DNA from 3 places in the Enterococcus sp. LJL120 genome. Region 3 is predicted to be linked to each of the others. Evidence: riboswitches for the same ligand, from Rfam matches in the RefSeq annotation. Region 3 holds a riboswitch; each other region holds the start of a gene.
What was found. A riboswitch is a leader RNA that binds a small molecule or an ion and turns the genes downstream of it on or off. The one in region 3 is predicted to bind thiamine pyrophosphate.

Region 1 (3,273 bases), on a different contig from region 3:
GCAATGACCTCATCCGGCACACTAGTCACTTTGCGGGCTGCCATGTCCATCAAGACAAACACCGACTCAATTGCCACCAGCTCATTGCCAGCCGCATCATGAAACCAAAAGCTACGGTAACAGAAAAATTTATTGTATTCTTTGGCCTCCGTAGTAACTTGGCAAACTTCGCCGACTGTCGGCATTCTTGTGATAGCAATTTGATAATTGGTAATTACCCAACCTAAGCCCAGCTGATGGATATATTCATTCCCTCGATTAAACAACGCACTCTGATCTTCTGAAACCTTGACGGCAACACTTAAGAGTGCTGGAAAGGTCATCTGCTGATTGACATCACATTCATAAAAGGTTACTTCATGCTCTTTTGTATATTTTTTAGCCACAAACCTGCCTCCTCTTTCCTAATCGCAAATTTTGCGACAAAACTAAAGCTTCAATTCATTTTAGCAAATCTAGGAAACTATCAAAAGAAAATCCGAAAAAAATTATCGCTTTTGCAACTATTTTTGAAAGGATTTCAAAGTTAGTGCTAGTTAAATCTCGTCCGGTCGCTTTTTGCCAACTGCAAAATCTTTTTATTTCACTGTTGAAGCAGATTGTTTCGATAAATATGATTTGTTTGCTATTCTTTTACAAGGAGAGGAGGGAGAAAATGATTTTCTTGCATATTGTATTAGGAATTATTGCCTTTGCTGCATCCGTTAGCCTTGTAGTTGGTTTCCGTGATGTGATGGATCAGTTAAACGGCTTGCAAAAATTTGGTATCATCGGCTCTTTTATCGGAATTATCGGTTCCGCAGTGTTAGGCTTTATGTCTGCCAAAGTGGATATCAGCTTAATTTTCTTAACGTTAGCATTATTAGCAGTCTTCACGATTGTTTTATTTAAGAAAAAAGCACCAAAACAAGATTAATTTTTGCACTTATTTTATAGACTGCTAGCAAACAGTTGGCCTATCTTGAGAAACCATTTCTAATTTTTCACTTTATCGATCTTCAAAGATTGGTAAAGTTTCAAAAATTTTAAAACGGCTTTCCTCCAGATAACCACCGCAGCTAGCGGTTTATTTTTTTGCTTATTCTTGACTTCAATCTGACATCTGTTAGCATATTATTTAGCAAGACAAATAAAAAAATTTCTACTAGGGGCGCCTGCGGGCTGAGATAAACAAAAGTTTAGCACCCTTAGAACCTGAACTGGTTAGGACCAGCGGAGGGAAGTAGAGTTTAAGCAAGCTGAGGGTCTATCTTTAGCTGAATTAAACATACCATCCTGCGTCACGTCTTTAGAAGGACTTGAGGAGGATTTTTTTTATGAGATTTACTGAAGAATTGCGCTTGGCAACAGAAGAAAGTTGGCAAAAAAGTTTACATCATCCTTTTGTAAAAGGAATTGTTCACGGTGATTTGCTTCTGGAAAAGTTTAAATTTTATATTTTGCAGGACATTTATTATCTTAAGCATTACGGTAAAATCCATGCCATTGCTGCTTCACAAGCCGAGGATTTTACTCTGACAGCTGTCTTGGCCGAAAAAGCCAAGCTGACTGCTGAAGCTGAGTTAACTGTCCATCAGGAGCACGCAGAAATTTTGAATATCAGCAAGCAGGAAATGCAAGAATTGAAACCGGCTCCTACGGCTTATGCTTATACCTCGCACCTTTATCGTGCCAGCATGAGTGGCAGCTTGGCCCACACGATTGCGGCAATTCTCCCGTGTTATTGGTTGTATGCAGATATCGGTAAGACCTATGCCACAGCGCAACCGGCACCCAAAATTTATCAAAATTGGCTGGCGACCTATGCCAGTGATTGGTTCCAAACTTCAACACAAGAGATGATTGACTTAATGGATGAATTGGCTGCTGCTTTAACTGACCAGCAAAAAGTCAAAATTAAAGAGGACTTTATTCTTTCCAAAGAATACGAGCTAGCTTTTTGGGAGATGGCCTTCACCGGCGAAACTTGGTTATCAGAAAAAAGCTCACACTAATAAAAGAAGTGCCCACAGAAGTTAGTCTTGAATGCTAACTTTTGTGGGCACTTTTCTTTGGTTAAATTTTTTTATTCTTCACTGCCCATTGCTTTACCAGCCAAAGCTGCCAGTGCACCGCCAACTAATGGAGCCAATAAAAAGACCCAGTAATGGCTGAGAGCTGTACCACCGGCGAACAATGCTGGTCCTAAGCTTCTTGCGGGATTTAAAGAGCCGCCAGTTAAGTTCAAGGCCACAATAATTAAAAGGCTAAGACTAAACCAATTGCAATTGGTGCCATTTGCGCATTACCAAATTGTTTACTGGTGACCATTAAGATAACAAAAATAAATAAGAAGGTAATGATTACTTCCACTAAGAAAGCCATTCCTGCACTGATTTTTGAAAAATCATTTTGCCCGTATTGACCACTTTCTAAACCTAGGGCAGAAATAAACATGGATAACACACCAGAAGCAGCGATTGCTCCTAAAGCTTGGGCGACAATATAAATTAGACCATCTTTGACTGACAATCTCTTATTAATCATCATTGCTGTTGAGACCGCCGGATTAAAATTCCCACCGGAAACGCCACCTACCGCATAGGCCATAATCGTGATGGCTAAACCAAAGCTCAAGCCAATTGCCAAAGTATCCCCTTGGGCAATCACAACTGTGCCGGTTCCTAAAAACACCAGCATAAAAGTTCCTAAAAATTCTGCAAAATACTTTCTCATCGCTTCCACACCTTTTCTTAAACTGAAATAATTGCAGAGTTAATATAACACAAGTTTTAGAAAAAATTAAAGGATAAGTCTTTGAGAAAGCGTTTTAAATTATCTTTAAAACAGTAATTAAAAGCGAACGTTTTCTTTTTCTGTTTCTTTTAAATAAATGAGAAAATATAACATTTTTTTGATAAACAAAAAATACTTAGCAGGTCAAGACCATAATAATTTCTCCATTGTCCGGATCAACTTGATGTGTATTCACAAAACCAGTCGCTTCATAAAATTGAAAAATTTTTTTATTTTCCCGATGAACGCTTAAAAGAATCTGAGTTACAGACCAATTTTGTTGCAAGTAATCAAGTAATTTTTTCATAAATCTTTGGCCGTAACCCTGATGCTGAAATTTTTGATCAATCATCAAGCGGTCAAGCCAAATTGTCTTCGTTTTTTCATCAAAAGCCCCCACCATCGCAAAGCCAACAATGATTTCACCATCTTGCAAAGCTAGAGGAAGCCAATTAAGCGATTTGTCATAAGCCGCTTCTAATAAAGAGTCTTTATTTG
Region 2 (3,273 bases), 120 kb from region 3:
CAGCTATTGCCGATGAAGGCTACCGCTTCCGATAACTTTTGTTATAATAAAAGAAAAGGAGGCGCTTTTAAAATGATGAATGAATTCAAAAAAAGTGAACCAAGTCGCCATTTCAGCGACTTTCATTTGGCCGGCTTTGCCTATTGGGATGGGATTCATGTGGCAGAAGAGTTGAACTGGGGCAAGCCAGTGACGCTTCAGGCTGAACCGGACAATCCCCACGATCCTGAAGCTGTGGCGGTTTATTATCAAGATAAGAAAATTGGCTATGTACCTAGGGGCAAAAATCAAGTGCTCAGCCAGCTCTTATATTATGGCTACGGCGAAATGTTTGAAGCCTTTATTCAAGCTGTCAATAAAGACAGCCATCCTGAACGCCAATTTCGCGTTGTTGTGATGCTCAAGGATGGCCGGAAGTAAAAATTCAAAGCAGATATTTTTACAAAATGGTGGAAACTTGTGATACTTGTCTAAAAAAAGGAGGTGTTCTAATGAGTACAATGGTTTTTGTAAACTTTCCAGTAACAGATTTGACTCGTTCTATCAATTTTTACGAAGCGCTAGGCTTTCAACAAAATCGCGATTTTTCCAATGAGCATTCGGCGGCACTAGTCTGGGACGATAACTTTTGGATTATGCTGTTGACCCATGATTTTTACCAAGGCTTTATTCGGGATAAAAAGATTGCCAATCCCCACACCCACAGTGGATCGATGGTAGCCTTTGGTTTAGCTAGCGGCGATGCAGTCAAAAAATTTGCCGCAACCGCCAAAGCTAATGGCGGCGATTTCTATCATTTGGAGATGGGGATTCCCGAAGAACAGATGGTTCAACTGGAAGTGGAGGACCCTGATGGCAATTTGATGGAGCCGACTTGGATGGCTTTTTCATAAAGACTGGCTTTTCTTTAGCAGACTTGTGCTATACTAAAAACAATTAAATAAAGAAACATTTGGGGTGCACTATGCTGAGATTATACCCATTGAACCTGCCGCAGTTAAAACTGCCGAAGGGAAATGTCAATGACTGAATTTTTTCAGAGGCTGTGACGCTAATCTGTTAACGGAGCCATTTTTAAGTATTCGCTGAGAATATTTTGAAAGTTGCGCTTTGTTGGACTATTGTCGCAGCCTCTTTTTTTTAGCCGCCATTTGTTTTCTAAGTGAATAGAAAATAAATGGCTTTTTGTTGTTGAACTAAAAATTTAAGCTAAGAAATCACTAAGACAGTTAAATCGGAAAATAAGGAGGAACAGATGACCCATTCGCAAAAAGTATTTCGCCTAGCTTTTTTAGGACTGATGATTGCGCTAGATGTCGTGTTATCACCGCTGTTTCGCATTGAAGGGATGGCACCAATGTCCAGCGTTATGAATATTATCGCGGGTGTTTTGCTGGGACCATTTTTTGCAACGGTGATGGCGCTAGTCTGCGGCATTATCCGAATGACCTTATTAGGTATTCCGCCGTTAGCATTAACGGGGGCAGTTTTTGGAGCAGCCTTAGCAGGCATTGGCTTTCGTCTATTTCAAAAACCAATCGGAGCGATGCTGGGGGAAATTATCGGCACAGGTATTCTCGGTTCGATTTTATCCTATCCAGTGATGGTTCTTTTTACTGGTAGTAGCCAAAGTCTTTATTGGTCTATTTATACACCAAGATTTATCGGAGCAACGCTGATTGGTTCCGCCGTTGCGTGGCTTTTGCTGAAAAAAATCAGCCCGCTCCCTAGTTTCAAACGTGTTCAACAAATTTTTGGAGGGAAATCCCATGGAAAACTCAAGGCTTGAAGATTACACTAAAGCACTAGCAGAAATTTTTCCTTTGAAAAAAGGTCCTTTGGTGCAATGTATTACTAATGAAATCACCTGTGAGTCTGTCGCAAATGCCCTCTTATATATCGAGGCCAAGCCGGTGATGGCGGATGATCCGCGGGAGTTTGCTGATTTCTTTAAGCAAAATGATAGCTTGCTGCTGAATTTAGGACATTTATCGCCAGAACGGGAAGCCAATTTACTAGCCGCCGCTGCTTTTGCTGAAAAAACGGCGACGCCAATGGTCATTGATTTAGTCGGCGTTTCTGCTAGTCAGCTGCGCTACGATTTGGCTTGGCAACTGATGACGCACCAGCCGCAAATTGTGAAGGGCAATATATCTGAGCTGCGGCGCTTTTGCCAGTTAACCAGCCACGGCCGGGGCGTTGACGGCAGCCAATTGGATCAGGAAATGATCGCTTTACAGGAATTAGCCGCTGCACTACAAAAAGTTGCGCAAGATTATCCTGAAACGATCTTTTTAGCAACCGGTGTGCAGGATTTATTGGTCAACAAAAACGAGTGCCTGCTTTTGAAAAATGGTGTCTGGCAGTTGGATAATTTTACCGGAACCGGAGACATTGTCGGTGCTTTAGCAGCTGCCTTTTTAGGCAGCGGGCAAAGGACGATTGTGGCAGCGCTGGCCGCTGTGACCTATTTCAATTTATGCGGTGAAGCTGCCAGTCAAACATTGAGAGCGCCAGAGGCTTTGGCTGATTTTCGCCAGGAGACCCTCAATCAATTGGCGCTGTTAAAGGAGCAGCCGCTCTGGTTTGAAAAGTTAAAGGGGAGTGTTTTATGAAGATGGAAAAACTACTGAAGCTTTATCTTGTGACAGGAGCATTTGATTTATCCGAGGCGCAATTTTTGTCGGTGATTACAGAGGCCTGTGAAAATGGCGTCACTTTAGTCCAGCTGCGGGAAAAAACCTTAACCACCGGCGATTTTTTTAACTTAGCGGTCAAGGTGAAAAAAATTACCGACACCTATCAGATTCCTTTGATTATTAATGATCGGGTTGATATTTGTCTGGCTGTCGATGCCGCTGGTGTGCATATCGGCGATGATGAATTACCGGTGGCGGTGACGCGACAATTAATCGGCGATAAAATTTTAGGGGTGTCGGCAAAGAGCGTGGCTCGGGCTGAAGAAGCGCAAGCCAGTGGAGCGGACTATCTGGGAGTTGGGGCGATGTTTCCCACGAAAACCAAAGACAGTCCTGTCACGCCATTAAATACTTTGAAGGATATCACAGCAACGGTTGCCATTCCGGTGGTAGCAATTGGCGGCATTAATGAAACAAATCTACAGACTTTCTCAGGCAGCGGGATTGCCGGTATCGCAGTGGTCAGTGAGATTATGAAGGCTGATCAAGTGGCCGAAAAAGTCCGCAGCTTAAATAAAAAAATGAATGAATTATTGGAGGAGAAATAAATGGAAAATAGAACTCCGCAAGTCGT
Region 3 (3,273 bases):
TTCTAAGTCAGTTAGATAAATGATTTCACCTTCTGAAACTCTCGTTAAAGGCCGGAATAATAAATCAGCATTGGCGGCACGGTGACTGGCCAGCCCGTAATTGCCTTCCCCCATCACTTGATTTTCTTTGGTGGTGCCAGCCCCATAAAAGAGGGCATTGTACTCAACACCTTTAAAAATCGGCAGGTTAATCCCCACTGAGGGCACTGCTACCGCCCCGATGACCGCAAAATCCGAATCTGAAAATTGGTCTTGGATAACCGCCTCCGTGCTAATGGCGGAAACCTGATCATAATCAAAGGTCGCCTGGGCATCTTGATTTTCAACGATATCATCCCGCGTATAATTACCAATTGAATATTGCTCGGTATTGCGGGCCATTAAAAAATCTTTAATCTGCTCATTAAAAACTAACGCCAAGCCAGCAACTAGCAACAGCAGCAGAAAAATATTCGACAGCCAGCGGAGCACCGGATTGCGTTTTTTCTTTTTGCGGGTTGGTTGCGGCCGTTTAGCCGAAGCTTTCTTTTTCTTACTCATGACCGTTCCTCCTGTCGATTGCCCTTAAAACAACCAACGTTTTCTTATTGGTATTTTACCACATTTCCTTTAAGATTTCGTAAAACTGCGCTTGTCAGGGAACAGTCTCACAGCCTTGTGAAAAATTTGAAAAACTGAAAAAATTTCCTTCACAAAAACTGAAATTTAATTTTCTTTTTTCATTCGCCGCCAATTCTTCCGCAAAATCGTCAGCTTAATGATAGAATACTGTTGACTTTTGTCTCCTTTGTAACAAAATCTTAAAAGAAAAGAAATACCTAATGTAATGAAAACAAGGTAAAATAGAATTAGCATAATCTAGGATGGGGAGGGGTTTAATTGAACAGCAATATTTGTGTCCACATCGACACATTGAATAACACCGTTTTAACGCGGGGCATCTATGCCAGCGACTTTTTTGCTGCCATCACCCACCAGCCTAAGAATTTATTATTATTAGATACCGCGACAACTATGGGGGAATTTGAATCCCATACCGGTATGAAGATGATTAAAGGGACCGAGGCCGTCATCAATTACGGCCAGCAATGGCAACGGCGGGGACCCAGCAGTCAAAACAAGTGGATTGATTTTAATGATGTGACGATGCTCAAAGAATTAACACCGATTGAAATTTCTGAATTATTGTATCTCGGCCACACACAGCACCCGCTGCGTTCGCCGTTTTTCTATAAGCTGCAAAATAATTTTGTCTACTTTGACGGCAGCGGCTATTTTAGCAAGACCTATTACCGCTACTTAGATGAATTTTTCCAAGTCTTGGCGAAAAAAATCACGACAATTTTACAGCCGCGGGTCAATGAACGCCGCTCGATTTTCCGCCGCAGCAGCGCAGTTGAGCCGATTCCAACAAGTCAGCTGAAAACCTTGAAGCACCTCTTTCAAGAGGGCATTTCCTTTAGCTTTGATAAGGCGGAATACACCAATCAATTATTTAAAATACCCATTTACGTCGTGGAAGATCGCTTCTGGAAGTCGCAATCAGCCCAAGCAAGTGAGCAGCTAGCAGCTTCGATTACTTACAACGCCAATGAAAAAAGCTGGCAAATCGCCATTGAAAATGACGATTTAAATTATTTAATCAACCAAAATGCAAATTAATTGCTCGCTAAAGTATATTATCTGTGATAAAGTAAATGCATAATTAAATACAACTTTGCAAAGGGGAGCCCTTGTGGCTGAGATTGAGTAATACTCTAAACCCTCGTACCTGTTTCGGTTATTCGAGCGTAGGAATTGTAATGGTCAGACGACACGTCCAACCTCTTCTTTGCATAGACCAAGGGAGAGGTTTTTTATGTCGAAAAAAATGGATATTCGGGTGTGGGTCGAAGGAACATTGGTGGCGGCCATGGCAATGGCCTTGTCTTTTATTCCGTTGCAATCATTAAACGCTAGTTTAGATTTATCACTGGGAATGGTCCCGTTAGTTTTGTATTCTTATCGCCGCGGCTTAATCCCCGGCCTAACAGCCGGCTTTGTCTGGGGCCTTTTAAGCATCGTCTCCGGCAACGCTCTAAAATACATGGTATCAGTACCACAAATTATTTTTGAATATCCCTTCGCCTTTGCTTTCGCTGGCATGGCGGGCATTTTCGCCCGCCAAGTGCAGCAGGCCATCAGCGCTGACAAAACAAAAAAAGCCATCACCTACGTTGTGATTGGCGGCATTGTCGCAGCCTTTTCCCGCTGGTTCTGGCACTTTTGGGCAGGCGTATTCGTCTGGGGCGCTTACGCACCCGAAGGCATGAGCCCTTACTGGTACTCCTTCACGCTAAACGGCGCCAGCTTTTTAATGAACGCCATCTACATCGCAGTTGTTTTAGGCGTGTTGGTTTCAGTAGCTCCTTCATTGTTTGTGGTGAAGACTGCACCGCAGGTTTTTTCGGCGAAGAAGTAAAAAAGATCCTTGCTTTCAATTTGGTGCACTGCCCTCAAAAATTTTGATTTCTTGAGGACAGTGCTTGCCACTAAAAGCAGGGATTTTTTACATTCGATTGTCATATACTCGGGCTGTTTTTCGTGCAGGAATTCCTTCTGGACCTAGCTCAATGGTTAATAGTTGACCAAAATTACCATTCTTAGCAGCCACTTCTAACGTATTATAAATTTCGACTTCTTGATTGGCATACTCCTCGGCCGTGCCAATTTTTCTAAGCCTGCTGTCAAATCTTCCTTTGGAATCACATACAGTTCACCTACCTGCTCAACTAGGGCTACGAAGTCTGTGCCGACATAGCTATCGCCGCCGCTCCAGAAATTCATGTCAAAATATTCAGAAGCCACCTTGACCTGTTCCCAATCCTTTACGTAGGCATAGTTTTCCGTGATATCCGCATAGGAGACGATATTTTCTCCTTAATAAAATACGGGCTCACTTTCATTTGTCTAAGCTCTCTAAAGCCTACGGGGGGATTGCAACTTGTTGGATATAGCGTACCCTTTTGTCCAGTTCGTACTCAAGCTGTCTTTAGAAAAGCCCGCCCCCACCAATTTCTTGCGAATTTTGGCGATTAGCTGTGAAAGTTGGACCAACCGTGAATTTGTCACTTCACCAGGCCAAATTAGCTGACTTAACTGTTCTCGATCAATAAAACTGCCCTGTGCATTAAACAAAATAATAAATACTTTCCGCTCATTTTTGGATAAGCTATCCAAAAATTTCTCTTGGCGAATCTCAATATTTTGCTTTGAGATTCGCTCAGCTAAAGT

Region 1: another riboswitch for thiamine pyrophosphate. It lies ahead of tenA (thiaminase II); the one in region 3 lies ahead of thiT (energy-coupled thiamine transporter ThiT).
Region 2: another riboswitch for thiamine pyrophosphate. It lies ahead of thiW (energy coupling factor transporter S component ThiW); the one in region 3 lies ahead of thiT (energy-coupled thiamine transporter ThiT).

Annotation. Positions count from the first base shown of each region.
Region 1 is NZ_JBTXLV010000001.1:273,900-277,172, reverse strand. It holds gene ACYSNU_RS01375 (acyl-ACP thioesterase domain-containing protein) at 1-386, opposite strand, end outside; gene ACYSNU_RS01370 (hypothetical protein) at 656-916, shown strand; TPP riboswitch at 1,137-1,238, shown strand; gene tenA (thiaminase II) at 1,317-1,994, shown strand; partial or broken gene ACYSNU_RS01360 (MIP/aquaporin family protein) at 2,066-2,715, opposite strand; gene ACYSNU_RS01355 (GNAT family N-acetyltransferase) at 2,912-3,273, opposite strand, start outside.
Region 2 is NZ_JBTXLV010000002.1:11,326-14,598, reverse strand. It holds gene ACYSNU_RS03230 (HIRAN domain-containing protein) at 76-420, shown strand; gene ACYSNU_RS03225 (VOC family protein) at 492-893, shown strand; TPP riboswitch at 944-1,032, shown strand; gene thiW (energy coupling factor transporter S component ThiW) at 1,301-1,789, shown strand; gene thiM (hydroxyethylthiazole kinase) at 1,770-2,615, shown strand; gene thiE (thiamine phosphate synthase) at 2,618-3,247, shown strand; gene thiD (bifunctional hydroxymethylpyrimidine kinase/phosphomethylpyrimidine kinase) at 3,248-3,273, shown strand, end outside.
Region 3 is NZ_JBTXLV010000002.1:135,034-138,306, forward strand. It holds gene ACYSNU_RS03805 (class A sortase) at 1-540, opposite strand, end outside; gene ACYSNU_RS03810 (hypothetical protein) at 880-1,662, shown strand; TPP riboswitch at 1,714-1,814, shown strand; gene thiT (energy-coupled thiamine transporter ThiT) at 1,859-2,461, shown strand; gene ACYSNU_RS03820 (hypothetical protein) at 2,656-2,847, opposite strand; gene ACYSNU_RS03825 (helix-turn-helix domain-containing protein) at 2,959-3,273, opposite strand, start outside.